Regions from separate parts of the Miniimonas sp. S16 genome, predicted to be linked through region 1. Evidence: predicted binding sites of a transcription regulator. Region 1 holds the regulator's gene; the other holds the start of a gene.

Evidence for each region. Region 1 encodes LexA, which represses DNA repair genes until DNA is damaged. Its sites were predicted from a motif close to TCGAACANNTGTTCGA; they were not measured.
Region 2: the regulator LexA is predicted to act here: its motif matches at 11,357-11,372, upstream of AC3AQ1_RS10565 (HNH endonuclease signature motif containing protein).

The regions. Positions count from the first base shown of each region.
Region 1 covers NZ_CM173242.1:3,433,384-3,447,480, reverse strand. Annotated here, with positions in the region: gene dinB (DNA polymerase IV) at 1-743, opposite strand, end outside; gene AC3AQ1_RS15190 (DinB family protein) at 861-1,379, opposite strand; gene AC3AQ1_RS15185 (spermidine synthase) at 1,478-2,329, shown strand; gene AC3AQ1_RS15180 (cold-shock protein) at 2,381-2,584, opposite strand; gene AC3AQ1_RS15175 (proteasome assembly chaperone family protein) at 2,815-4,002, opposite strand; gene AC3AQ1_RS15170 (HelD family protein) at 4,210-6,537, shown strand; gene serA (phosphoglycerate dehydrogenase) at 6,624-7,826, shown strand; gene AC3AQ1_RS15160 (DUF5302 domain-containing protein) at 7,986-8,174, opposite strand; partial or broken gene nrdR (transcriptional regulator NrdR) at 8,599-9,069, opposite strand; gene AC3AQ1_RS15150 (LysM peptidoglycan-binding domain-containing protein) at 9,337-9,729, opposite strand; gene lexA (transcriptional repressor LexA) at 9,966-10,721, shown strand; gene AC3AQ1_RS15140 (L-lactate dehydrogenase) at 10,846-11,883, opposite strand; gene AC3AQ1_RS15135 (ATP-dependent DNA helicase) at 11,893-13,896, opposite strand; gene hflX (GTPase HflX) at 14,053-14,097, opposite strand, start outside.
Region 2 covers NZ_CM173242.1:2,422,161-2,436,257, forward strand. Annotated here, with positions in the region: gene AC3AQ1_RS10510 (hypothetical protein) at 76-531, shown strand; gene AC3AQ1_RS10515 (SLC13 family permease) at 584-2,389, shown strand; gene AC3AQ1_RS10520 (FdhF/YdeP family oxidoreductase) at 2,466-4,853, shown strand; gene hpxO (FAD-dependent urate hydroxylase HpxO) at 4,870-6,027, opposite strand; gene AC3AQ1_RS10530 (1-acyl-sn-glycerol-3-phosphate acyltransferase) at 6,136-6,717, opposite strand; gene AC3AQ1_RS10535 (hypothetical protein) at 6,738-7,580, opposite strand; gene AC3AQ1_RS10540 (TM7S3/TM198-like domain-containing protein) at 7,635-8,282, shown strand; gene AC3AQ1_RS10545 (PLDc N-terminal domain-containing protein) at 8,302-8,520, opposite strand; gene AC3AQ1_RS10550 (Fe-S cluster assembly protein HesB) at 8,694-8,987, opposite strand; gene AC3AQ1_RS10555 (DoxX family protein) at 9,153-9,629, opposite strand; gene AC3AQ1_RS10560 (glycerate kinase) at 9,968-11,167, shown strand; gene AC3AQ1_RS10565 (HNH endonuclease signature motif containing protein) at 11,478-13,376, shown strand; gene AC3AQ1_RS10570 (MBL fold metallo-hydrolase) at 13,637-14,097, opposite strand, start outside.

The DNA.
Region 1 (14,097 bases):
ACGACGCGCGGGTCGCGACCCCACGCCAGGTCGTGCAGCCGATGCGCGGCAGCCGGCCCCAGCCGGGCCGCGAGGGAGGACCGTGGCGCCGTCGCCAGCTCGGCCACGGTCCGGATCCCGAGGTCGGCGAGCCGGCTCGCCGTCGACTCCCCCACACCCCACAGCGCGGCGACCGGAAGCGCGTGGAGGAAGTCGACCGTCGCGTGCTCGGGCACGAGGAGCATGCCGTCGGGCTTGGCGCGCGTGGAGGCGACCTTGGCGACGAACATCGTCGACGCGATGCCGACGGAGATCGGGAGCCCGACCTCGCGGCGCACGCGCTCACGCACGAGCGTGCCGATCCGTGCCGGCGAGCCCAGCCGTCGACGCGCGCCGCTGACGTCGAGGAAGGCCTCGTCGACGGACACCTGCTGCAGCTGCGGGGTGATCTCGGCCAGCACCGCCATGACCTGGCGGGAGACGCGGCGGTAGGACTCGTGGTCCGGCGGGACGACGATCACCGACGGGAGCCGGGCGATCGCCGTCGCCATCGGCATGCCCGAGCGGATGCCGAACGCACGCGCCTCGTAGGTCGCCGCGAGCACGACCCCGCGCTCACGGCCGCCGACCACCATGGCGCGGCCGCGCAGCCCGGGGCGGGCGGCCACCTCCACCGAGGCGAAGAACGCGTCCATGTCGACGTGCAGGATCGGAGTGCCGGAGTCGTCCTCCCCCCACCGCCAGGGCCCACCACGCTCGTCCACGACCTCAGCCTATCGAACGCTCGTTCGACGCGGGACGCTGCGACTCACCGCGCTGGATCACCCGGTCGCCGGACCGCGAGACCGCCGGACGGCTGGACCGCTGGACCGCTGGACGACTCACGCTCCGACGTCGCGCAGGTGGTGGTGCACGTCGTGCCAGAAGTACTGCCCGAGCGTCACGACGGTGAACTCCGAGCCGTTCGAGCGGATCCCGCGGCGCGCGTGGTCTGCCTCGGTGACCGCGTCGAACCGGGCGGCCACCCGCTCCCCCGCCTCCGTCAGCTCCGTGGCCACCGCACGAGGGTCCTGCCCGGCGTAGTCCTGCTCGAGCGCCGTGGCGTCCTGGTCCCAGTTCGCGAACGCCGCGCCGTCCGTCGCGAGCATCTGCGCGAGGCGTTCGTCGAAGACGCGGAACACGTCGCGCACGTGACAGGCGTACTCGAGGTCGGACCAGCGCTGCGGCGAGCGCCGCACCGACGCGTCCGGGCGGGCAAGTGCGGCCGTCCAGCGCGGCAGGCTCGCACGCACGAGCAAGCCGATCTCCGCCGGGGCCACCTCGCCCGCGGCGAGGCCGCACTCCGGGCACCGCTCGCGCAGCACCCACGTCCAGTCCTTGGTGTCCGGCTCGAGGCTCATGTTGTGAGTCTGGTGCAGGCACGTCTCCGCGTCATCGGTCCGCGGCCAGCCCGCCGCCGGCCCAGCGGCGTGCCGTCCTCGCGCACTAGGATCGCCCGATGGCGCGCCGTCGTTCCCTGCCAGGAGATCTTCCCGACGGAGTGGTCCTGATCGACACCGGGACGGTGGAGCTGGAGCCCGACCCGGACCGGCCGACGGCGGTCATGGTCTACGTCAACGGCGTCGAGTCCTCCTACATCGACCTCGCGGACCCGGGGCACCTCGAGTTCGAGTACATGCAGCAGATGCGCCTCGCGATGGCCGACCTGCTCGAGCCCTCGTCGACCGCACGCGTGCTCCACCTCGGCGGTGCCGCGTGCGCCTTCGCGCGCGCGATCCACCACCAGGCGCCGCACACCAGCCAGCTCGTCGTCGAGCTCGACGGCGAGCTCGCCCGCCTCTCGCGGGACTGGTTCGACCTGCCGCGCGCCCCTCGCCTGCGCATCCGCACGGCCGAGGCGCGTGCCGCGGTGGCGAGCCTGCAGCCGGACTCGTGGGACGCCGTCGTGCGCGACGCGTTCGCGGGCGCGCGCGTGCCCTCCCACCTCACGACCGTGGAGTTCCTCGAGCAGCTCGCGGCGATCCTGCGGCCGGGCGGGCGCTACCTCGGGAACCTGGTGGACAGCCCGCCGCTGCCGATCGCACGGCGAGAAGTGGCCACGGCCCGGGAGGTGTTCGCGCACGTGGCGCTCGCCGTCGAGCCGCCGATCCTCAAGGCGCGCCGGTTCGGCAATCTCGTGGTGATCGCGGGTGACACCCCGCCGGACGCTGGCCTGGCGCGGGAGCTGCTGGGGCTGCCGGCGCCGGTGCGGCTCGTGACCGGGCGCGAGCTCGACGACTTCGTCGGGACGTCGGCGCCGCTGCGGGACGTGGAGGTCGCCCCCGGCTGGGCGACGGAGAACGCCGGGTGAGACGGCGCGTGGCCCGCACCCCGAGGGGTGCGGGCCACGCGGAGGTGCGGGTCAGAGCGGGCGAACGCTCTCGGCCTGCGGACCCTTCGGGCCCTGCGTGATCTCGAACTCCACGCGCTGAGCCTCCTCGAGCGAGCGGTAGCCGTCCGACTGAATGGCCGAGTAGTGCACGAAGACGTCGGCGCCGCCGCCGTCCTGGGCGATGAACCCGTAGCCCTTCTCAGCGTTGAACCACTTGACGGTTCCCTGTGCCATGCGTGTCCTTCCGGGGAGTGGCACCCGACCCTGTGCCGGGCGCCCGGTGCTGCAGTGATCCCCACGCCGTGCTCGAAGAACATCAGACATTAGAGAAGCTGGTGCAACGGCTCCTAGTGTGTCAGAGCGGGGCGCCGGTGCGCCAGAAGCAGCGGCTGCGAGGTCGGCGTGTTCGCTCCGGGCGTTCCGGTGCGGGCCGGGGAGGGTGAGCGCGCGCGACGCGTCGAGCGTCAGGCGCGCTCGCCGTCGCCGGCCTCGTCGGGCCGGCCGTCCTCGACCGAGCCCTGCTCGGCGAGGAACGCCTCGAACTGCGCCGCGAGCTCGTCGGCCGTCGGTACCTCCTCGCTCGCAAGCAGGCTCCGACCGGCGGCCTCCTGGTAGGCGTCGTACTGGTTCTCCAGCGCCTGGACCACGGCCGCCACCTCGGGCGACTCCGCGATCTGCCGGTCGACCTCCGAGGCCACCTCGGCGGCGGCGCGCTCGAGCGCCGTGACGTCGAGGTGCGCGCCGGTGACCCGACCCACCCGTCGGACCAGCTCGACTGCTGCGGCCGGGTACTCGGCCTGCGCGAGGTAGTGCGGGACGTGGACGGCGAAGCCCATCGCGTCGTGACCCCAGGCACCGAGGCGGTACTCCAGCAGCGACGAGGCGCTGCCGGGGACCTGGACCGTCCCGAACACCGAGCCGTCTACGTCCACGAGGCCCTCGCGCGTGCCGTGCGAGGTGACCGCGATCGGGCGGGTGTGCGGGACGCCCATGGGGATGCCGTGCACGCCTACCGTGGTCCGCACGCCGAGGCGCTCGACGATCTCGCGCACCGCGCTGGCGAACTTCTCCCACCGCAGGTCCGGCTCCACGCCGTGCAGCAGGAGGACGCCGCCCTGGTCCGTGGCCAGGTAGTCGAGCGCGAGCTCGGGGTCGGAGTACTCGGTGAAGCTGGTCTTCTCGAACGTCATCGGCGGGCGGCGCGAGCGGTAGTCGAGCAGCTCGTCGACGTCGAAGGTCGCCACGCGCTCGGACGCGTGCGTGGCGAGCAGGTGCGAGACCACGAGCGCGCCGGCGTGGCCGGCGTCCATCGAGCCGCGCAGCGCGTGCACGAGCACGGGCACGTCGATCTCGGCGACGGCACGCGGCAGCCAGGGCGCGCTCGTCACGTCGTCGGGATGCAGTGCCTCGGCGCCGCCGGACGCGGGTCGCGCGGCGCCCTCTCCCGGCACGGTCTCGTCGAGCGTGGCCGCCTCGGGCGTGCCCGACGGCGAGGCACTGGCTCCGAGGTCGGGTGCGGCGGCGCTCTCGTCGCTCGCGCTGCCGCGTCCGGTGGTCTCGTCGCGCCCCTGATCGCCGTCGCCTCGCCCGCTCGGCACCCCGAGCGGTGGGTGATCGGCGAGGTCCCAGTGGAACAGTGCCGAGGGATCCATGTCGCCTCCCGTGCGTTCTCGTTCTTGCTCGTCCGTCGGCGCGGACCTCGTCCGCGCGGCCACCCCCGTGGCCTTCCAGGGACGACAACAGCCCCGTCGCCCCCCGCATTCCCGCCGCCGCGCCCCACCCTGTGCCGGCCCGCGCACGACCGGCCGAGCTGCGTGCGCCATAATGGACGGCCGGTCGAGACGCGAGCAGGAGGCTGGGTGGACGCAGCAGGATCCGACGACGCGCTTCTCGCCGCCCAGCTGCGCCACGAGCAGACGGTGGTCGACGGCGTGTACGCGCGCCTGGACGACCTGCGGGAGAACGCGCGGGCGCACCTGGAGCGCGTGCGCGGTGACGGCTCCAGCGGGACCCACCAGGCGCGCTCCGAGCGCGACTCGTTCGCCACGCTCTACTCCGAGCGCCTCGCGACGTACGACGCGGTGGAGCAGAAGCTGGTCTTCGGCCGCATCGACCTGCGCCCCGACGCCGAGCCCGCCGCTCGCGAGGACGGCACGCCGCCCGGCGGGACGCGCTACGTCGGGCGTATCGGGATCTCCGACGAGTTCCACTCCCCCGTGCTCACGGACTGGCGCGCCCCGGCCGCGCGTCCCTTCTACCAGGCCACCGCCGCGAACCCCGGCGGCGTCGTGCGGCGACGTCACCTCTCCACCCGGGACCGCGCCGTCGTGGGCATCGAGGACGACGTGCTCGACGCCGACGCACTGGACGAGGACTCCCGCGCGACGCTCGCCGGCGAGGGCGCGCTGCTCGCGGCGCTCGGCGAGCACCGCACCGGGCGGATGCACGACATCGTCGCCACGATCCAGGCCGAGCAGGACGAGATCATCCGGTCCGACGTCGAGGGCGTGCTCGTGGTCCAGGGCGGCCCCGGCACGGGGAAGACCGCCGTCGCGCTGCACCGCGCCGCCTACCTCCTCTACGCCCACCGTGAGCGCCTGGCGCGCTCGGGCGTGCTGCTTGTCGGGCCGTCCGACGCGTTCCTGCGGTACATCGAGCGCGTGCTCCCCGCGCTCGGCGAGACGGGCGTCGTGCCCACCACGATCGCGACCCTGCTCCCCGACGTCACCGCGACGGCGGTGGAGGAGCCGGCCGTCGCGCGCGTCAAGGGCCGCACCGCGATGGCGGGCGTGATCCAGCGCGCCGTGGCGGCGCGTCAGCGCGTGCCGGCCGAGGTGACCCGCTTCCGGCTGGGCTCGGTCGAGCTGGAGATCCGCCCGGACGACGTGGCGGCGGCGCGCGCGCGTGCCCGCCGCGCCCACCAGCCGCACAACGCCGCGCGCGTCGTGTTCGTCCGGCAGATGCTCCAGGTCCTGGCGCGGCAGTACGCCGAGGCGATCGGCGCCGACCTCGGTGGCAGCGACCTCGCCGAGGTGTCGGAGGACCTGCGCGCCCACCGCGACGTCCGCGTCGCGCTCAACCTCGCGTGGATGCCGCTGAGCCCCGAGGGGCTGCTGCGCGATCTCTGGGCGAAGCCGCACCGGCTCGCGGAGGTGGCCCCCGGGCTCGCCGCGCGCGACCGCGCACTGCTGCGCCGCGACCCCGACGCTCCGTGGACCGAGGCCGACATCCCCCTCCTGGACGAGGCCGCCGAGCTCATCGGCGAGCGGATCGACCCCGAGCGCCAGCGCGCCCAGCTGGCTGCGGCGGCGCAGGCCCGCGACGAGCTCGCGTACGCGCGGGCGACGCTGCGGTCCCTGGGCGGCTCCGGCGAGGGTCTGCCCGAGGTGACGGCCGAGATGCTCGCGTCCCGGATGGCCGAGTCCGGCCCGGCGCGGACCACCGCAGAGCGTGCGGCTGCCGACCGGGGCTGGACCTACGGCCACATCGTCGTCGACGAGGCGCAGGAGCTGTCCCCGATGGCGTGGCGCAGCCTGCTGCGGCGCTGCCCGAGCCGGTCCTTCACGGTGGTGGGAGACACCGGGCAGACCTCGTCGGCAGCGGGAACGACGCGGTGGCGGGACGTGTTCGACCGGCTCGACCGCGGGTGGCGCCTGGCGGAGCTGACGATCAACTACCGCACGCCCGCGTCCGTCATGGACGCCGCGACCGAGGTGCTGCGCGCCGCCGTCGCCCGCGAGGGGCTCGACGTCGACGTCGCACCCGTCGTGTCGGCGCGCGACGTCGAGGGCGCGCTGCAGCGCAGCGACGACCTGGCGACGGCCGTGGCCGACTCCCGCGCACTCGGCGGCACGACGTGCGTGGTCGCGCCGACCGCGGCGGTCCCGGCGCTGCGCGCCCGGCTCGGCGCGCCGCGGATCGACCTCACCCAGCCGCTCGTGGTGCTGGACCCCGTCGAGGTCAAGGGCCTGGAGTTCGACACCGTGGTGGCGCTCGACGTCGCACGGATGAGTCGCGGCGACGCGTACGTCGCGATGACGCGGGCCACGCGGCGGCTGACCCTCGTGGGCGACCTGCCCGAGGGGCTGCCCGACGGCGCGGGTGACGGCGTGCGTGACGGCCTGCGTGACGCCGCGCGTGACGGTCTGCCCGAGAGCGCGGCGGACGGTCTGCCCGAGAGCGCCTGAGGCGTCCCCCTCTCCCGCGCGACTGCGACCGCGCCCACCTGCCGGACCGATTTGGGACGCCGCGGAGGCCGCGCGAGAATGGTCCCGTGCCCCGCGCTCTGCTACTCGAGAACATCCACCCGCTCGCCACGACCCTCCTCGAGGAGTCCGGCTACGACGTCACCTCGCTCAAGGGAGCCCTCGACGAGTCCGAGCTCATCGAGGCCCTCGACGGCGTGTCGCTGCTCGGGATCCGTTCCAAGACCCAGGTGACCGACGCGGTCCTCGCGGCGTCGCACCTGGACGCGGTCGGAGCCTTCTGCATCGGGACCAACCAGATCGAGCTCGCCGCGGCGGCCCAGCGCGGCGTCGCGGTCTTCAACGCGCCGTTCTCCAACACCCGCTCGGTCGTCGAGCTCGTGCTCGGCGAGATCATCGCCCTGAGCCGACGACTCACCGTGCAGAACTCGGCGCTCCACAAGGGCACCTGGAACAAGTCCGCGAGCGGCGCCCACGAGGTGCGCGGCCGCACCCTCGGAATCGTCGGCTACGGCAACATCGGCACGCAGCTGTCGGTGGTCGCCGAGGCGCTCGGCATGCGCGTCGTGTTCTACGACACGGCCGAGAAGCTCGCGCTGGGCAACGCCCACCGGATGCCCTCGCTCGACGCCCTGCTCGAGGAGTCCGACGTCGTGACGCTCCACGTGGACGGACGACCCGGCAACGCCGGCATGTTCGGCGCGGCGCAGTTCGCGTCGATGCGCCCGGGTGCGCTCTTCCTCAACCTTTCCCGCGGGTTCCTCGTGGACTATGCCGCGCTGCGCGCGCGGATCGAGGACGGGTCGCTCGCGGGCGCGGCGGTCGACGTCTTCCCGACCGAGCCGAAGGCGCAGGGCGAGGCGTTCGAGAGCGACCTGCGCGGCCTGCCGAACGTGATCCTCACCCCGCACGTCGGCGGCTCCACCGAGGAGGCCCAGCACGACATCGGCCAGTTCGTGGCCGGCAAGCTGCGCGACTACCAGGAGCTGGGCGCCACGTACCTCTCGGTGAACGTGCCGGGTCTGGTGCTCGACCGCCCGCGGGAGGGGTCGCAGCGCGTGACGCTGCTGCACCAGAACGTGCCGGGCGTGATGGCCCAGCTCAACGAGGTCCTCTCCCAGCACGGTGCGAACGTGGAGTACCAGGTGCTCGGCACCTGGGGGCAGTTCGGCTACGCCGTCACCGATGTCTTCGGCACGCTCCCCGAGGGCGTCGTCGAGACGATCTCGAAGGAGTCGACGACGATCCGGGCGCGCGTCCTCGACGCCTGATCCGAGATCCGTCTCGGCGGGCTGCGCACGAGCAGGCGCTCCGGTCCTCCGGCACGCCCGCCGCGCTCCCACCCGCCTGCTCGCGGCGAGGGAGCGCGTGAGAACGAGAACGGGGACGGGCGGCTCGGAGCCGCCCGTCCCCGTTCTCACGTCGACCGCTCAGCCGGACTTGCGGCGGAAGACCTTGTGGCCGTGCCCGCCGTCGTTCGCGTGCCCCTCGAGCGCGTCGTGGCCGTGGCCCTTGGCGCCGGCGGCGTGCTGCCCGGCCTTCTTGGCCTCGAGCGCCTCGCGGAACTTGGCCTTCACGTCCTCCGGCACGGCGGCGGCCTCCTTGTCGGGGGTGGTCATCGACGACTCCTCTCCGCGCCGGTGGCGCCATTCGGTGCAGCGCACGGTGCGCTGACGTCCAGCATTCCCGACAACGCGCCCGTGGGCCAGGCCATTGCCGGGCGCGCCCGGCACGGCCGGGGCGGCGGGGCGGCGTCCTGGTGTGCGGGAACGCCGTGGGTGGCCGCGCGCCCAGGGCACTCACGGGGCGACCGTCCGCTTCGCCGACCGACCGGCCACCGTTCGCCGACCGACCATGCGCCGTCCGCCGACCGACCGGCCACCGTTCGCCGACCGACCGTCAGCCCCGAGAGGTGACGGTCTCGCCGATGGCCGGCTCGGCGCCGTCGACCGCGTCGCCGTCGACCGCGCGTTCGCCGTCGCGCTCCCGCCGGCTGTCCGCACCGAGGTCACCGAGCGCTGCAGAGGCACCCGCCTGCACGAGCTCCTCGGCCGTACCGGGGCGGCCCGCGCGCTCGGCGCGCAACGCGGCGATGGCGCTCTCGAAGTCGGCGAGCGAGCTGAAGTCCTGGTAGACGGAGGCGAACCGGAGGTACGCGACCTCGTCGAGCTCGCGGAGCGGTCCGAGGATCGCGAGGCCCACGTCGTGAGCATCGACCTCGGCCGTGCCGGTCGCACGCACCGCCTCCTCGACGCGCTGCGCGAGGACCGCCAGGCTGTCGTCGCTGACGGGCCGGCCCTGGCACGCCTTGCGCACCCCCGAGACGACCTTGTCGCGACTGAACGGCTCGACGACGCCGGACCGCTTCACGACCGAGAGGCTCGTGGTCTCCACCGTGGAGAACCGGCGACCGCACTGGGGGCACTGGCGGCGTCTGCGGATCGATGAACCGTCGTCACTCGTGCGCGAGTCGATGACGCGGGAGTCGGTGTGGCGGCAGTACGGGCAGTGCACGACGTCTCCGTCTGGTCGGCAGACCCCTCGGCGGGGCACGGGCCCCCATCCTCGCACGCAGACCCGGGCCGACCTCGAAGCGCCCGCCGGACCATGCTCAGCCCGAGGCGAGTCGCTCCAGGCCATGGCAGCCGCCCGTCCACGCCGCCGCCGGTGCGTCCCTGCCGCCGGTGCGTCCCTGCCGCCGGTGCACACCCGGCGACGACCCCGGCGCCGACGCCTCGGGCACCGCCGGCCGGCGCGCGACCTCGGCAGGCGTCAGCCGCGTCAGCTGCCGGAGGGCAGCCGGAGCTCCTGACCCGCGACCAGGTCGCTGCTCGCCATGCCGTTGAGGTTCTGGATGTCGGCGACGACCTCCCGCACGTCGCGGTCCCCCGCGATGCCGGTGGCGATGCTCCACAGCGTCTCGCCGGGGGCCACCACGACGACCACGGAGGGGTCGGGCTGCCAGGGCTGGTCGGCCACGGCCTGCACCGCGAACGACGCGGTGCCGAGCGTGAGCAGCGTCGCCAGGACCGTCAGGACGAGGCGCCCGCGTCGCGTGAGCCTCATCCGGTGGCTCCCCGCGGTGCTCCCGTCCGCTGCGCGGACGGTGCTCGACGCATGCCGAGCCGTCACGGAGCGGGTCTGCTGCGCTGCCGGGTACACGATCGTGCTCATCGGTTTCTCCCCTCGAACGCCTGTGCGGCGAACGTCTGTTCGAGAGCGTACGGCACGACCTCGGAGATGTCGACACACCGGTTCGAACAGATGTCGGACATTTCGTGCGGTCTCGTCGTACGCTTGTTCCACGCAGAGCACATCACCGACCACTGACATCCCCCCGGGCACCGCTGCCGGAGCCGTCAGGGGATCGGCCGGGACGCACCCCCAGGGGGCGTGGAGGGAGAGAACCGATGACCGTGAGGGACCCCCGCGTGCTCACCGTGCGTCAGCGCGCGGTGCTCGAGGTGATCCGACGCAGCGTGCAGGAGCGGGGCTACCCGCCGAGCATGCGAGAGATCGGGCTGGAGGTCGGGCTCACGTCACCCTCCAGCGTGAAGCACCAGCTCCAGCAGCTGGAGGAGAAGGGCTACCTGCGGCGCGACCCGCACCGCCCCCGTGCTATCGAGGTGGTCGCCGAGGCTCCGGTGATCTCCGCGGTGCCGGGGCGCACGCCTCGGGCCGACGCCGAGGCGGCCGCGTACGAGGACCGGCGTCAGACGTCCGGTCCGCTGCGTCCGCCGGCGCCCGGCGCGCTTCCGGCACAGGTCGTCCTGCCCGAGCCCACCGACGCACAGACGTCGTACGTCCCGGTGGTGGGCCGGATCGCGGCGGGTGGGCCGATCCTCGCCGAGCAGACCGTCGAGGACGTGTTCGCCCTGCCGCGCCGGATCGTCGGCGACGGTGAGCTGTTCCTGCTCCAGGTCGTCGGGGAGTCGATGATCGAAGCCGCGATCTGCGACGGCGACTGGGTCGTCGTCCGTCGTCAGAACGTCGCCGAGAACGGCGAGATCGTTGCCGCGATGATCGACGGCGAGGCCACCGTGAAGACGCTGCGACGCACCCCGGACGCCCTCTGGCTCCTGCCCGCGAACCCGCTCTACTCCCCCATCGACGGACGCGACGCGGAGATCCTCGGCCGCGTCGTCGCGGTGCTTCGTCGGCTCTGAGGCGCCGCGCGAGCCTCGGGGGTCGGGCCCGAACGGACCCGGCCCGACGTGCCCGCCCGGACGGCACCCGCACCGACGGCTCGGCGCCCGACCGGACTCCGGTCGAGCGCCGAGCCGATCGCGGTCAGAACCCGAGCTGGCGTGCCGCCTGGCGGATGTGCTCCGCGCTGCTGCGCAGCAGGTTGAGCTCCTGGGCGCTCATGGGGATCGCGAGCCGCGCGCCGGCGCCCGCGCGATCGACCACGGTCGGCATCGAGAGGCACACGTCCCCGACACCCGCCAGCTCGCCTGCGACCTGGGTGGAGATGGGCAGCACGCGGTGCTCGTTGCGCAGCACCGCCTCGATGATCCGGGTCACGGAGAGGCCGACCGCGTAGTTCGTCGCCCCCTTGCCCTCGATGATCGAGTACGCGGCGTGCACCACGTCGTGCCCGATGCGGCGCCGCAGCTCGTCGGTGAACACCGGCTCGCCGTCGGCCCCGAGCCACTCCAGGAGCGGGACGCCGGCGATCGAGGCCGAGCTCCACATCGGCACCTCGGAGTCGCCGTGCTCGCCGAGGATGTAGGCGTGCACGTTCTGCACGGCCACGCCGCACTCTCGGGAGATCTGGAACCGCAGGCGCGAGGAGTCCAGCACCGTGCCGGACCCGAACACCTGCGACGGCGGAAGGCCGGTGAGCTTCTGCGCGGCGTACGTCACGACGTCGACGGGGTTCGTCACCATGATCTGGATGGCGTGCGGCGCGATCTCGACGAGCGTCGGCAGCACCTTCTTCACGAGGCCGACGGTCTTGGACGCCAGCTCCATGCGGCTCTGGCCCGGGTCCTGCTTCGCCCCCGCCGTGAAGACCACGATGTCGGCGTCGCGGCAGATCTCGATGTCGTCGCTGCCCTCGATCGTGGCCTGCGGGATGAACTCGATCCCGTGGCCGATGTCGGCCGCCTCCGCCTTCACCTTGGGGGCGTTGACGTCGTAGAGCACCACCCGGCGGGCGGCCCCGCGGACGAGTGCGGTGTAGGCGAGGGTGGAGCCCACCGACCCTGCGCCCACGATCGCGACGGTGGAGTAACGACGGGACGGGTTCTCCAGACCGTCGTCGCCGAGGAAGGACACCGACGGGCTGGCCGGCGCTGACGTGGGGTCGTGCGGCTGGTCGCTCATGGGTTGATGCTAGTGAGACTCGGCGGCAAGTCGACGCAGCGCTCCGCGAGCGATCTCGCCGTCCCGGGTCGGCCACATCGGCGGCAGGGACCGCTCGAGGAACCCGCCGTAGCGCGCGCGGACGAGCCGGGAGTCCAGGATCGCGACGACGCCGCGGTCCTGTGTCGACCGGACCAGGCGTCCCACGCCCTGCGCGAGCAGCAGGGCGGCGTGCGCCGCCGAGACGGTGAGGAACTCGTTCTTCCCGCGCCGCGCCGCCACCTCCGAGCGTGCCTGCACGACGGGGTCGTCCGGTCTCGGGAACGGGATGCGGTCGATGACCACGAGGCGGTTCGTGCGGCCGGGGACGTCCACGCCCTGCCACAGCGACAGGGTGCCGAAGAGGCTCGTGGCGTCGTTCTCGCGGAACCGGGCCACCAGGGTCGCGAGCACGTCGTCGCCCTGGCAGAGCACCTCCAGCCCGGTCGCCGCCCGCACGTGCGCGGCCGCGAGCTCGGCCGCGCGCCGCGAGGAGAACAGGCCGAGCGCACCTCCGCCCGAGGCCGTGACGAGCGAGACCAGCTCCTCGAGCATCGCGTCGCTCGGCGTCGGACCCGGCGCCGGCAGGTGCGCCGCCACGTAGCGGATCGCCTGGCGCCGGTAGTCGAACGGGCCCGGCACGGTGAGCTCGCGGTAGGTGTCGGCCCCGTGCAGCCCGACGTCGTGCGCCGCCCCCTCGAACGTCCCGCCGATCCGCAGGGTCGCCGAGGTCAGGACCGCGCCGCGGTCGGTGAGCAGGTGCTCGGCGACGAGGCCGGCGACCTCGAGCGGCGCGACCCGCAGCCGCCGGGAGCCGTCGGTGAGCTCCTCGCACCACAGGACGTCGCGGCGCTGGGCGACGGCGTCGGACAGCAGGCGGTCCACGATCTCCACGCCCACCGTGAGCGCCGAGCGCGCCATCTGCAGAGCGCCGTCGGGCGCGGCCCCCGAGGCCGGCTTCGTGGCCGTCAGCGCCTCCCGGAGCGCGGCGCCCAGCAGCGTGACGATCCCCTCGAGCTCGACGCTCAGGCCCGACGGGAGCCGGCCGGGCGGTACCTCCGCGAGCGCCGCGGACAGCGCGTCCGCCGCGTCGTCGAGGCTCGCGACGACGGCGCCCGCGTGCCGGCGCACCATGCGCGCGGTGCGCCCCACGCTCGCGGCGGAGAGCTCGGCAGTCGCCGCCGCGCGGGCGCGCGCCGCCAGCTCGTGCGCCTCGTCGACCACGACGGCCTGGTGCTCGGGCAGCACCCCCGGCGAGCCAGAGGCCGCGATCCCCAGGATCGCGTGGTTGGTCACCACGACGTCGGCCGCGTGGGCGGCGACCTTGGCGCGCTCGGGGAAGCACTCGGCCAGCAGCGGGCAGCGTGGGCCGAGGCAGTCCATGGCAGGGACGGACACCTGCCGCCAAGCGCGGTCGCTCACGCCGGGCACCAGGTCGTCGCGGTCGCCGGTCTCGGTCTCCTCGGCCCACGTGCGCAGCCGGACGACCTGCTCCCCCAGCGACTCCTCCTCGGCGCCCGCGGGGTGCTCGGTCGCGAGATCGAGCGCGAAGAGGCCAGGCGCCTCGTCCGGGTACCCGCCGTCGAGCCGGTGCCGGCACAGGTAGTTGTGCCAGCCCTTGAGCAGGGCGACCTGCGGCGCCCGCGGCAGCAGCGGCTCGAGCGCACCGGACACGAGCGGGAGGTCCTTGATCAGCACCTGACGCTGGAGCGCGAGCGTCGCGGTCGAGACCACGACGCGCTCGTTGCGCGTCACCGCGTGCACGACGGCGGGCACGAGGTACGCGAGCGACTTGCCGGTCCCGGTCCCGGCCTCCACGAGCAGCGGCACGCGATCCTCGAGCGCGTCCCAGACCCCGTGCGCCATCGCGTGCTGACCCTCACGACGCTCACCGCCGAGCGCGGTCACGACGGCGTCGAGCGCCTCGTCGAGGTCGACGTCCGAGCCGGAGCCGCTCGCCGACCCGCTCGCCGACGAGGCCGCGGACGCGGCCACACCGCCCTCTGCCGTCTGGACGGCGGCGGCCTCGACGTCGGCCTCCGCGCCGGCAGCGGCAGCGCCAAGGCTCGAGCGCGTTCCGCTCACGCGCGTCTCACCCACGCGCCCTCACCGACCGTCCCTCGGCCACGTGCGCGGGCAGGACCCGCGCGGTCATCCGACGGCGGCGCGCAGCTGGGCGGCGAGCGCCTCGTCGAC
Region 2 (14,097 bases), 1.0 Mb from region 1:
TATCACGCCCGAGGCGCGGGCCTCACCTGTGGCATCCGGGTAACTGCCCGGGACCGACAGGCAAAGGAGCTCACCATGGCCAGCGCGTACGACCTCATCCACGCGATCACCCGCAACGACAAGGCGGCGTTCATCATCGCGATCGACCCGCGGGCGGCGGACGCCCTCATCCCGAAGCACGGCTTCGCGCAGCGTGCGGGCAGCAGGGTCGCCCTCAACCCGCAGCCGCTGCCGCCGGCGGAGCTGTCGCTCGGCGCGGCGCTGCTGTACGAGGTGACCCGGGCGGCGATCGCCGGCGCGGGCAGCGAGGACGCGGGTGCCGCGGCCAGGCTCGTCTCGTTCGAGATCGACGACTGGTGCGGCACCGGGTGGCCGCGCAAGTGGCCGAAGCCCAAGAGCAAGCTCGACGTGCTCGACGTCTTCCTCGGTGCCGCGATCGCCGCGGACGACCTCGCCGGCCGGTACGAGGGCCCGCTCGGCGAGGCGCTCGCGGGCGCCGCCAAGCAGCTCGCCGACCAGGCGATCGGCTGAGCGGAGCGCGTTCGGCTGGCCCGGCGTCGGGCACTGGGCCACACTGGCCTGCGTGTCCGACGCCGCGGTCAGCCTGCTCGTGCTTGCCGTCTCGCTGGCGCTCTTCATCTGGAACAGGCTCCCGGTCGGTCTCGTCGCGATCATCACGGCGGTGCTGCTGTACCTCACGGGCCAGGTCACGGCCGGTGAGGCCGTCGCGGGGTTCGGCGACCCGGTCGTCGTCTTCATCGCGACCCTGTTCGTGGTCAGCGAGGGCCTGGACTCCTCCGGCGTGACGGCGTGGGCCGGCCAGCAGCTCGTCCGGCGCTCCGGCCGCTCGCACTCCCGCCTGCTGGTCGCCGCCATGGCGGTGACGGCGCTGCTCGCGGCCGTCGTGACGCCGAACGGCGCGGCCGCCGCCGTGCTGCCGGTCGTCGTCCTCGCGGCCCGCCGCGCCGGCCTGCTGCCCGCGCACCTGCTCATGCCGGTCGCGTTCGCCGCGAGCGCCGGGGCGCTGCTGCTGCTGTCGGGCAGCCCGGTGAACGTCATCGTCTCCGGGGAGCTGCGCGAGCTCACCGGTGAGCCGTTCGGGTACGCCGAGTTCGCCGTCGTCGGCCTTCCGCTCGTCCTCGTGACGATCGTGGTCGCGGTGCTCGGACGGCGCCTCGTCCCCGCGCGTCAGCCCGCCGAGGCGGTCCCCGACCTTTCCGACCACCCCGCCACGATCCTGGGCCACTATCGCCTGACCGAGGGCACCTATCGCCTGCGCGTGCCGGTCGCCGGCGACGCGATCGGCTTCACCCCCCGCGGTCTCCTGCGCCTCGTCGAGGGCGCGTCCGGCGTTCGGCTCCTCGGGGTGCAGGGCGGCGACGCCTTCCCGACCAAGGAGCGCCGGACGCTGTACGCGGAGGACGTGCTCGTCGTCGCCGGCTCGCACGACGGCGTGGCCGCCGTCGTGCGGGAGTGCGGTCTCGAGGTGGTGAGCCGGCCGAGCACGCGCGACCTCGCGACCCTGCACGGGCGCGACCACGGGCTCGCCGAGGTGGTCGTGCCGCCGCGGTCTCGGCTCGAGGGCGAGCTCATGTTTCCCGGCATCGTGCTCGGCGGCGTCGAGGTGCTGGCGGTGAGCCGCCTGGGGGAGGAGCTCGGCCTCGCGCGCACGGAGCTCGCCGTCGGCGACATGCTGCTCGTGCGCGGGCGCTGGGCGGACGTCGAGGCGCTCGCGGAGAACCCGGACCTGCTCGTCGTCGACGACCCCGAGGCGGTGCGTCGCCAGAGCGTGCCCCTGGGCGCGACGGCGTGGCGTGCGCTCGGCGCGCTCGCCGTCACCGTCGCGCTGCTCGCCAGCGGGTTCGCCACCCCGGCGATCGCGGGGCTCGTGGGCGCCGGTCTCATGGTCGCGCTGCGCGTGGTGACGCCGCAGCACGCCTACCGCGCGGTCTCGTGGCAGACCGTGGTCCTGATCGGCGGACTCATCCCGCTCTCGACGGCGATCGCGTCCTCCGGCGCCGCCGACCTCGTCGCGAAGGGTCTGCTGTCCCTGGTCTCGGGCGCGGACGTGCGGGTGCTGCTCGCCGCGATCTTCGTGCTCACCCTCGTGCTCGGCCAGGTGGTGAGCAACGCGGCCACCGTGCTCATCGTGGTGCCGATCGCGGTGGCCGTCGCGAGCGACGCCGGGATCTCCCTGGCGCCGGTGCTCATGCTCGTCGCGGTGGCAGGCGCGACGTCGTTCCTCACCCCGATCGCGACGCCCGCCAACCTCATCGTGATGGGCCCCGCGGGGTACCGGTTCGCGGACTACTGGCGACTCGGACTGGCGCTCTCGGTGGCGTGGTTCGTCGTCGCGATCGTGCTGATCCCGATCGTCTGGGTGCCGTAGGCCGTCTCGCTCCCGCTCCGCGCCGCGCGAACGTACGATCGACGCCGCACGGGACCCCGACGACGGGAGCTGGACGATGACGCCACCGAGCGAGCGCGGCACCGACCCGGCCCTGCGCGGCCACGCCGACCGCGTCGAGCAGAACATCGACGACGCCGACGTCACCGGCCTGCGCGTCAGCGACCCGGCGACGCACGCGGCGGGCCTGCCCGGCGTCGGGCACGCGATGCAGATCGCGCTCACCCAGATGGGGCCGGTCCGCACGGGCCGCACGCTCCTGCGCATCAACCAGACGCACGGCTTCGACTGCCCGGGCTGCGCGTGGCCCGAGGCCCGCCACCGCGGTCCGGTGGAGTTCTGCGAGAACGGGGCCAAGGCCGTCGCGGAGGAGGCCACCCGACGTCGCGTGACCCCGGAGTTCTTCGCGCGGCACTCGATCGCGGAGCTCGCCACCTGGGACGACTACGCGCTGGGCCAGCAGGGCCGACTCGTGCACCCGATGGTGCTCGAGGAGGGCGAGGAGCACTACCGCCCGATCAGCTGGGGGCGCGCGCTCGACCTGATCGCGGAGGAGCTCCGGGGACTGGACTCACCGGACGAAGCCATCTTCTACACCTCGGGCCGCACGTCCAACGAGGCGGCGTTCGCCTACCAGCTCCTCGTCCGCGGCTTCGGCACGAACAACCTGCCGGACTGCTCGAACATGTGCCACGAGTCCAGCGGTGCCGCGCTGACGGACACGATCGGCATCGGCAAGGGCAGCGTCCACCTCTCCGACATCGCCGAGGCTGACCTCATCCTCATCGCCGGGCAGAACCCCGGCACCAACCACCCGCGCATGCTCATCGCGCTCGAGGCCGCGAAGAAGGCCGGCGCGTCGATCGTGGCGATCAACCCGCTGCGCGAGGCCGGCCTCCTGCACTTCGACAACCCGCAGGAGCCCGCGGGCCTCGTGGGCCGGGGCACCGACCTCGCCGACGACTACCTGCAGATCCGCCTCGGCGGCGACCAGGCGCTCTTCCAGGCGCTCGGCGCGCTGCTCCTGCGGGCGCACGCCGAGCGCACAGCGCGCGGGGAGCCCGGCGTGCTCGACGAGGAGTTCCTCGCCACGCGCACCGAGGGGTTCGAGGAGTACGCGGGCCACCTCGCCGCGCTCGACTGGGGCGAGGTCGCGACCGCGACGGGACTGGAACGCGCGCAGATCGAGGCGCTCGCGGACCGCCTGATCGCCTCGCGCGCCACGATCGTGTGCTGGGCGATGGGCCTCACGCAGCACAAGCACGCGGTGCGCACGCTCAAGGACATCGTCAACGTGCTGCTCCTGCAGGGCAACATCGGCCGCCGCGGCGCGGGCGTGTGCCCCGTCCGCGGCCACTCCAACGTGCAGGGCGACCGCACGATGGGCATCTTCGAGCGGATGCCCGGGCGCTTCCACGACGCGCTCGACGCCGAGTTCGCCTTCACCTCCCCGCGCCTGTTCGGCTTCGACACGGTCGCCGCGATCGAGGCGATGCGCGACGGTCGCGCCCACGTCTTCCTCGGCCTCGGCGGCAACTTCCTGCGCGCCACCCCCGACTCCGCCGTCACCGAGGACGCGCTGCGCAACACCCGGCTCTCGGTCCAGATCTCCACGAAGCTCAACCGGTCGCACGTCGTGACAGGCCGCCGCGCGCTCATCCTCCCGACGCTGGGCCGCACCGAGCGCGACGAGCGCGGCACCGGACCGCAGCGCGTGAGCGTCGAGGACTCGATGAGCGCGGTCCACGCCTCGACCGGCCGGCTCGAGCCGGCCAGCCGCTACCTGCGCAGCGAGGTCGCGATCGTCTGCGGCCTCGCCCGCCGCCTGCTCACGGACGACGGCGGAGCTCCCCTTCGAGGCGCCCCGCACGTGGACTGGGACGCCTGGGCGGAGGACTACCGCCTCATCCGCGCGTCGATCGAGCGCGTCGTGCCCGGGTTCGACGACTACGAGTCACGGCTGGACCAGCCCGGCGGGTTCGTCCTGCCGCACCCGCCGCGCGACACCCGCACCTTCGCCACGCCCACGGGACGCGCCCTGCTCACGGTGAACCCGCTGGAGTACCCCGTGGTGCCCGACGGCGCGCTGCTCTTGCAGACCATCCGCACCCACGATCAGTTCAACACCACGATCTACGGCCCGGACGACCGCTACCGCGGCATCCGCGGCGGCCGGCGCGTCGTGCTCGTCAACCCGGCCGACCTCGCCGAGCGCGGGATGTCCGACGGCGAGCTCGTCGACCTCGTCGGCGTGCACCCCGACGGGCGCGAGCGTCGTGCGGAGGCGTTCCGCGCCGTCGCGTACGACACCCCGCGCGGGTGCGCGGCGTCGTACTTCCCCGAGACCAACGTGCTGGTCCCGCTCGACTCCTACGCGGACGTCTCGCGTACGCCGACCTCGAAGTCGGTGGTCATCCGGCTCGAGCCCGCGCGCACGGCGTCCTGAGTCGTCAGGTGGGCCGTCAGCCGAACGGCCCGCCGACGATGTTCTTCTCGATGCCGCGGATGATGTCCGTGCCGTCGGAGGCGCGCAGCTCGGAGTACCACGCGGCCGTCGCGTCGGGGTCCTTGCCGTGCGTGACGTCGCACCGACCCCGTGCGCGGAGCACGAGCTCGGCCGTGCGGGGTGCCCGGCGCGCCTCGTAGCGCCGCAGCGCGTCCTCGACGCCGAGCGTGTTCGTGGCGAGCTGCCACGAGAGCTCGACCGCGTCCTCGAAGGCGGCGCAGCCGCCCTGGCCGATGTCCGGCGTCGTGGAGTGCCCGGCGTCGCCGAGCAGCGCCACGCGGCCCTTGGTCCACGTGAAGAACGGCTCGATGTCGTGGATCTCGACGCGGTTGGTGCGCTCGACGTCGATCGCGGCCATGAGTGCTTGGACCGGCGGCGCCCAGCCGGCGAAGTAGCCGGTGAGCTCCTCACGCAGCGTGGCGCGCTCGGACGGCAGCCCGACGGGCAGCACGACGTCGAGGAAGAAGTAGAACCGCTCGTCCGCCACGGGCATGACCGAGACCCGCATGCCGTTGCCCACCCACTGCGACCACTGGTCGGCCGGCCCGATCTCGGGCAGCGCGGGAACGAGGCCGTTGTAGTTGACGTAACCGGAGTAGCGCCGCGTCGTCGGACCGCCGAGGACGTACTGGCGGATCTTCGAGTGCGCGCCGTCGGCCCCGATGAGGAGGTCGCCGTGCACCTCGGTGCCGTCGGCGAGGTGGGCGGCCACGCCGTCGTCGTCCTGGGTCACGTCGACGACCTCAGTGCCGAGGCGGATCGAGTCGGCGCCGACGGCGTCCATCAGCATGCGCTGCAGGTCACCGCGCGCGACGGGGTAGGGCCGCTGCCCGACGTGCTCGACGAGCGGGGCGAGCGAGAACTGCGTCATCGTCGCGCCGGTGAACGCGTCGTAGTAGGCCATCGACGCCATGTCACCGCCGAGCTTCGCGACCTGCTCGCCCACCCCGAGGTAGTTGAGGCACTTCACGCCGTTGGACCAGATCGAGATCGCCGCCCCGACGGGACGGACCTCGCGCACGCGCTCGAGGATCTCCACGTCCCAGCCGATCTTGCGCAGTCCGAGGGCCGCGGACGTGCCGCCCATCCCCGCGCCCACCACGATCGCCTTCATGCCGCCTCTTCTCGCGCATCGCCGTCCGTTCGGCTCGACGCTAGGAGTGGCGTGTTGCCGCGCGATTACCCCCGTGCGTCGGGCAGCGAACAGGCGGCGGGCGGCGCGTCAGGCGGGCGGTGCGTCCTCGGAGTCGAGCCGCGGCTCGGTCCGGCGTTCGGGCCGGAGCCCGCACTTGTCGGCGTAGAACGCGCGGATCACGTCCATGTCGGCGCGGACGTCACCCGTGAGCGTGATCGTCGGGCCCAGGCCCGCGGTCATTGTGGTGCGGTCCACGTAGCCGAGGGTGACCGGGAGGTCCGCCTCGCGTGCGATCCGGTAGAACCCCGACTTCCACCGCGTGACCCCGCCGCGGGTGCCCTCGGGCGTCACCACCAGCGAGAACGGCGCCTCGGCCTGGGCGACGAGGATCTCCGCGACGACCCGGCCCGGGTTCGTCCGGTCCACCGGGACGCCGCCGAGCGCCCGCATGACCGGCCCGCGCCAGCCGCGGAACAGCGTGTGCTTGCCGAGCCAGCGGAACAGGATCTCCGCCTCCCACGCGATCGCCAGCATGAGGACGAAGTCCCAGTTCGACGTGTGGGGAGCGCCGATGAGGATGCGAGGCACGGTCGGGGCCGGCTGCGGATCGGAGCGGAGCGTCCAGCGGGACAGGCGCCAGTACAGGCGGGCGAGGCGTCGGCGCAGCACCCGGTCAGCCTACGGGCAGCCTACGGGCGCGGCGTGAGCGTCCAGGACCCGTTCGTCGTGATCGCCACGACGCCGGGCAGCGGGAGGTCGACCGACTCCGTGAACGCCTCGGTGTCGCCGAGCAGTCGGCTGTCGGGTCCGCTGTCGGTGCTGGCCACGTCCGAGTACGCCCGGATGGACACCGAGTCGCCCTCGCCTACAGGGGTGTAGCTGACGTCGAAGCCGGAGCCCGCCTCGGACAGGTACAGCACGGCCGACCCGGTGCCGGACTGCGGCCCGGTGATCGGCGGAAGCTCGTTCCAGCTCGCCAGGGTGAGCGTCCACGGCCCCTCCGCGACGACCCACACGTCCCGGTCGGCCGCCGTGCTCGTCATGATGTCGAGCAGGTAGGTGCCGGTGAAGGGCGCGGGCCCCTCGCCCCACGGCTCCCCGCCGCGGTCGGAGGCCGAGATCACCACCTCGCCCGTGCACGCCGAGCAGTCCAGCGCCGCGGTGACGGCGATCTCGCCCTGCCGCGAGTAGGTCACCGTTGCGGGGCCAGCGCCGCTCACGACGGCGGGCGCCCCGTCGGCCACGGCGCCCGCGGCCAGGACGGTGGCCGGCGCCGTGAGCTCCGGGCTCTCCGTCGCCTCGTCCTCGGTCGGCTCCTCGGTCACCTCCTGCGTCGCGTCCGCGGTCGCGTCGGCCGCTGCGGACGCCGGGACGCGAGCCGCCGCCGTCGCGGACGCCCCGCCGTCGGCGTCGTCGTCGCCCGAGCCGCCGCACGCCGTCGTGAGTGCGAGAAGCCCGACGGCGAGCACGCCGACGGCGAGTCGGCGCACGGTGCGTGGGGCGTCGGCAGCGAGGGCGCGAGTGGTCGTCATCGCTCGAGTGTGACAGTCGGGCGCGCCGAAGCCGGTCGCCGTAGGGTGAGCGCCGTGAGCGAGATCTGGGTGGTCGGGATCCTGAGCGTGCTGGTCGGGCTGTTCATGTGCTTCCGCGGCTACGTCGCGCTGCGGGTGGTGATCGCCGTCGTCGGCGCGTTCGCCGGGTTCCTGCTCGGTGCCGCGATCGTGGCGGAGGTGACGCCCGACGGCTTCCTCGGCACCACGCTCGCCTGGATCGGCGCGATCGTGGGCGCGCTGCTGCTCGGGGGGCTCGCGTACGCGTTCTACCAGGTCGCGGTGGTGCTCGGGATGGCGTCGATCGGGTTCGCGATCGGGTCGGGGCTCTCGGCCGCGCTCGGCGTCCGGCCCGACTGGCTGGTCTGGGTGATCGGCGCCGTCGCCGCCGCGCTGCTCGTCGTGGTGTCGCTGGCGACCGACCTGCCGGCCTTCCTGCTCGTCTGGCTCACCGCGTTCGGCGGCGCCAACACCGCGGTGACCGGTGTGATGCTGCTTGTCGGGGTGGTCACGCTGGACGACGTGACCTCGGGGGCGCTCCCGGACGACCTCGGCTGGTGGTGGGCGGTGGGCGCGCTCGTGCTCGGCGTCGTCGGCGTGGTGGTGCAGTGGCGCGCGCTCACGGCGTCCCGGCAGGCGATGCGCGAGGCCTGGGCCGGCCGGACCCCGGCTGGCCGGCGTTAGCGCTCAGCGCTCGAAGCGTTCAGCGCTCGAACGAGAGCGGCTTCGCGTCCTCGGTGCGACCGGCGAACAGGTAGGCGATCGGCCCCGCCCAGTTGATGAGGAGCGCGAGGCCCCACGGCAGCTTCGGCCCCTTGACCTCGGCGGCCGGGCGACGGATGAGGTCCTGCCACGCGTACGCGTGGAGGAGGACCTGGCCGGTCCCGAGGACGACGACCGCGACCCGGCTCGGCGTGCTCATCTCCGACCACTTCTTGTGATGTCCGTGCCCGCGGTGTCCCGATTCGTGTCCCATGGCTCCATTGTGCGCTCCCCGCTGCGCGGCCGCGCCCTCCGGGTTCGTGGCCCGGACATGCCGACGGCCGGGGACCCGAGGTCCCCGGCCGCCGGCGCGCGTCAGTCCTGCGGCGCGCGTCAGTCCTGCTGCGGCGCGAGTACGAACGCGGGGTCGCCCCCCGGTGCGCTGCTCGCCGCGGTGTCCAGCGTGAGCTGGTCGAGCTGCTCGCTCGCGGCCGGCTCGACGAACACCGGCGTCGTGCCGGTCTCGATGACGCGGTCGGAGGTCTGCGGTCCCCGCGTGAGTGCGAGCTCGAGCCCACCCGGCTGGGTGGTCGACTGCGAGATCCGCAGTCCGCCGCCCTCGGGGAGGTCGGCGCGGGCGGCGAGGTCGTCGACGACGGTCTGGGCGTTCTCGGTCAGGGTCAGCATGGTGACTCCTCTCGTTGGCGTGTGGTCCGTCGCCGTCCACGCGACCAGACGCCGGCGCCCGTCGCAAGAATGCCTCGGTCCGTGAGAAAGGCGTCCCACCCATCGGGACCGGCCTCGACGTCCGACGGTGCCTCGCCTACGGTGACGCGGCCGCGCGAGGAGGCGTCAGCGCTCGCTGCGCGGCTGCCGCGTGGCCAGGAGTGCCCACGCGACGAGCACGGCCTGGAACGGCAGCCGCAGCAGGCGCTTCTCGTCGGTGTCGAGCCCGAACCCGTCCTTGTGCTCGAGGTACTGCGCGACGTTGCCCGGGAAGATCACTACGAAGAACAGCGCGACGAGGATTCCGAGGCGGCGCCGGTACGGCTGCTGCCAGGTCGCCACGAGACCCGCGCCGAGCGCGAGCTCGACCACTCCGGAGACGAGCACGACGACGTCATGGTCGATCGGGAACCAGTCGGGCACCTGCGCCTGGAACTCCTCGCGCGCCACGGTGAGGTGCGAGGTGCCGGCGAACAGGAGGCTCGCCCCGAGCCCGACCTGGGCAAGCCCCTTGAGTACCCGGCGCACCCCGCCCGAGCTCGCCGTCGTGCTCGACGTGGTGGGTCCGTCGTCGGCCGTCTTGCCAGGCGTGCTGTCGGACATCGGGAACTCCGCTCCTCCAGGGGTGCGGGACCGACGGTCACCGCCGGACGATCGTAGGCACGCTCGGCGGCTCACGGCCCCCCTTCTTCGTCGGAGGCTCCTGGATCGGGGTACCAGAAGGTGCCGGGCGCCCTCGGGCACCGGGTCGCCGACCGCGACCTCGCCCGGCGTGACCTCGCAGACCGCGACCTCGCCAGGCGCGACCGCGACCGGCTCGAGACGAATCACCGGCTGTACGTCGAGACGGGGCTCGGCGCGCGACGACGCGATCGGGATGCAGGACCCCATCCCCGGCTGGAGGTTCGACAACAAGCGCCCCTCGATGGTGCGATGACGCGATGAGGGTCGTCTGCGCACCCGACTCCTTCAAGGAGTCCATGGATGCCGGCGTGGCCGCGGCCGTCATGGCCGCGGCCGTGCGCCGCGTCGTCCCGGAAGCCGAGTGCGTCGAGATCCCGATGGCCGACGGCGGAGAGGGCACCACCCGCGCGCTCGTCGCCGCGCGCGGGGGGCGCCTCGTGCCCGTGGCGGTCCGTGATGCGCTCGGGCGTGCGGCGGTCGGGGAGATCGGGGTCGCCGGGGGCCGCGACGGCGAGGGCGAGCACGCGTCGGGCGCGCACGCCTCGGGCGAGCGCGGCGGGAGCCGACTCGGTGTGCTCGAGGTGGCTTCCGCCGTCGGGATCGGGATGATCGCGCGCGAGGAGCGCGACCCGCTCGCGGCGACCTCGGTCGGCGTCGCCGACCTCGTGCGCGCGGTGCTTGACGAGGGGGCGGCGCGCCTCGTGGTCGGGCTCGGCGGATCGGCGACCAACGACGGCGGGTCGGGCCTTCTCGTCGGGCTCGGCGCCGTGCTGCGCGACGCCGCGGGCGCCGTGGTGCCGCCCGTCCCCGCGCGCCTGGGCGAGGTGGCCGACGTCGACCTCGGCGGCCTCGACCCTCGCCTCGCCGCGGTGACGATCGAGCTCGCGTGCGACGTGACCAACCCGCTGCTCGGCCCGACCGGCGCGAGCGCGGTGTTCGGCCCGCAGAAGGGGGCCTCGCCGTCGGACGTCGCGCTGCTGGACGGCGCGCTCGCGACGTTCGTGACCGCACTCGAGGCGGCGACCGGGCGGTCGGTGCGCGACGTGCCGGGCGCCGGCGCAGCGGGCGGGCTCGGCGCGGCGTTCCTCGCGCTCGGTGCGCGGCGGCGACGCGGCGTGGACGTGGTGATCGACGCCGTCGGGCTCGACGACGCGGTAGCCGGCGCCGATCTCGTGCTGACGGGCGAGGGCTCGATCGACGAGCAGACGCTCGCCGGCAAGACCCCGGCGGGCGTGGCCGAGGTCGCGGCGCGGCACGGGGTGCCGGTGGTCGCGTTCGCGGGGCGGGTCGCGCCGGGGGCGGAGGTGCTGCTCGATCACGGGTTCACCGCCGTGGTGCCGATCGTGCACGAGGTGGGGCCGCTCTCCGCGGTGCTGGCCGACGGCGAGGCGAACCTCGCGAGGGCGGTCGCGACGGCGGTGCGGCTGCTGGTGTCGCCCGCGCTGCGGCGGGGGTAGCGGGCGCGGCTCTGCGCGCCCGAGCCGTTCGCGAGGGGGTCTCTGGCGCCGGCGAGGGTTCTCTGGCGCCTGTCCTCCTCGCCAGGTTGCCCGCGTGTTCGATGGACCCGTCCTGGTGATGGCTCCGCGTCTGGGCGGATTCGCTCCGGCTGCCCGCCATGGACGTGCGGGCCGGTCCCCGTGACCATCTCGAACACGTCTGTGGATAAGTAGGCTGATCTGCGTCGATGTCGGTGGTCGGGCATACGGTGTTCGCATGGCCGGTCGAGGCGGGGTGAACGCGGAAGGTGTCGCGAGGGACGACGCGGCGGTGGTTGGCGTGCCGTGCTTGTCGCCGCGGCTGCGGACTCTGGCCCGGCGGCTGCCGGCGGTCGCCGCCGAAGTGGCGGGGAGCGGTCAGCACGAGGTCCTCTCGGCATTCGACGGGTTGTCGGAGGTCGATGGGGGCGGCCTGGGAACGGACGCGATTCTTGACCTGATCATCGGGTGGTCGCGGCAGGTGGCGGCGGCGCAGGCGCGGGTGCGGGAGTGGGCGGCGGTTCTGGCCCATCAGGGGGGTGCGCGGTTCAACTTCCGTCCCGACATCGCCCTGGACGCGATGGTCGAGACGATCGCGGTGGCGCTGGCGTGCTCGACCCGGTTCGCGGGCACCCTGGTCCGGGAGGGGGAGGCGGTGCAGGGTCTCCTGGTCGACGTCGGTGGTGCGGCGCGGCGGGGTGATCTGGACGCGTCTCGGGTGGGGGCGTTCGTGGACGCTCTGGGTGAGCAGTCCCCGGAGGTGGTGTTCGCCGTCGTGGAGCGGGTGCTTCCCGACGCGGGCGAGGTCACGGTGAGTGAGCTGCGGCGCCGGTTGCAGCGAGCGTTGGTGCAGGTCGACCCGGCCGGTGCCGGACCGCGTGCGGCCACCGCGCGGAAGCGGCGTCGAGTGAACGCGGTCCGCCCCGTGGGTGAGGGGTTGGGGTCGTTCAGTGCGGTGCTGCCGGCGCCGTGCGCGACGGCGTTGGAGCAGGCGTGTGAGCGGGCCGCGAAGGCGTCCCGTGCGGCGGGGGACGAGCGGACGTTGGAGCAGCTACGGGCGGACGCGTTGGGCACGATGGCCGAGCACGCGCTGGTGACGGGGCAGATCGGGGCGCCTGGGGTGACGGGGGAGACATTCGTGTTCACCCCGTCCCAGGTTCGCATCATCGCCTCCGCAGCGTCGCGCCGTACCGACGGGCCCAGCCTCGCCGACGCCGTCCGCTGGGACATCAACCCCGACACCTCGCACTGCACCAGCAACAACGGCGCCCGCGGAGCCCAAGGCGTCGTTACGGCTCCGCTTGCACCGCCCGAGTCCGCACCCGACGAGACGACGGTTGCGACGGCTGCGACGGCCGTGACTGCCGGATCGTCGGTGGCGAGCGCGCCGACCGCGACCACGGCGTCGACGCCGTTGATCGCGCCGGACGATCCGGTGGCGAAGGGCGATCCGGTCGCGCCGGACGATTCGTCGGTTGTGACGGGTTTGGCTGGGGGGTCTACGCCGACGGACGTGCAGGCGGACGCGAGAGCTGCCGACGCCGGCCCGCGAGGTCCGCAGGTTCGGGAGGATCGGCGGGACCCGGCCCGGTTCGAGGTTCCTGGCGCGGCCGACGAGGGCGGCGACGAACTCGTGGGAGAGCCGGTCTCGCGGCTGAGCGACGCGAGCGGGGTGGGTGACGCGCACGGGGTGGCTGACGCGCACGGGGTGGCGCCGGTCCCGCGAATCGCGCGCTCGAGCATTCCGGGCGTGGACGTGCCGGACCTCGTGGGGTACGGCGCGATCGATCCCGAGACCGTCACCACCTTCGGGACGCTGCCGTGGGTGCAGGTGATCTTGCCGCCGGAGCCGGGTGGGGCGGCGCCGCCCGACGCGCCCGGATATCACCCCACCGCTGAGCTGGCCCGGTACGTCCGGGCCCGGGACCGGACGTGCGCGGTGCCCGGCTGTCCGGTCGACGCGTGGCGCGGCGACCTCGACCACATCGTCGTCTGGCCTCAAGGCCCGACGAGCGCCGCGAATCTCCGGCCCCTGTGCCGCCGCCACCATCGGCTGCGCACTCACGCCGGCTTCCGCCTCGACACCCAGCCCGACGGCTCCGTCACCTGGACCACACCCTTCGGCACCGCACGTCAGCGCGACTCCGCCGGCCACCTCACCCGCTCAACTCACCGCGCCGAACCCCCGTAGGCGAACCCGTCTGGGGGCGCGATCCCTCGGCAGTCGGTCTCACGTGAGGCTGGCGCCCGTGACGCTGACGCGTGCCCGGTGGTCCGTGCCCGGTGGCCCGTGCCCGGTGGCTCGCGGCGGGTGACCTGCACCCGGTGGCCGCGGCCGGTGACCTGCGCCCGGTGGCCCGTGCCCGGTGGCCCGTGCCCGGTGGACCGTGCTCGGTGGTCCGTGCCCGGTGACGCGCGCCCAGCGGTGCCAGCGCGCGCTTCTGCCTGGCCTCAGAGCTCCAGCGACTCGCCCGGCGCGAGGTCCAGGTACTCGCCGCCCGCTCGCTCGGTGGCCGCGCGGAGGTTGCGGACGTGCACGGTACGGCCGAAGTCGGACAGCGAGAGGTCGTGGATCCCGAGCACACGCGGAGCCCCGATCTGCTCCACGAAGTCCATCGCGTCGCCGATCGTCAGCCACGGCGCGCCGACGGGGACAGCCAGCACCTCGATGCCGCCCGTGCCCGTGCCCATGCCCGCGTCCGTGCCAGAGCCAGAGCCAGAGCCAGAGCCAGTGCCGGCATCGGCGTCCGCGGCGTCGTCGCCCGCCCCCGCGGGCAGGGCGAACGAGTCGCCCGGGTGGTAGAGCACGCCGTCGACCACGACGCCGACGTTGTCCACCGCCGGGATCGAGGAGTGCAGCGGCGCGTGCGTCCCGCCGGTGAAGCGCAGCGTGAACGGGCCGACCGCCACCT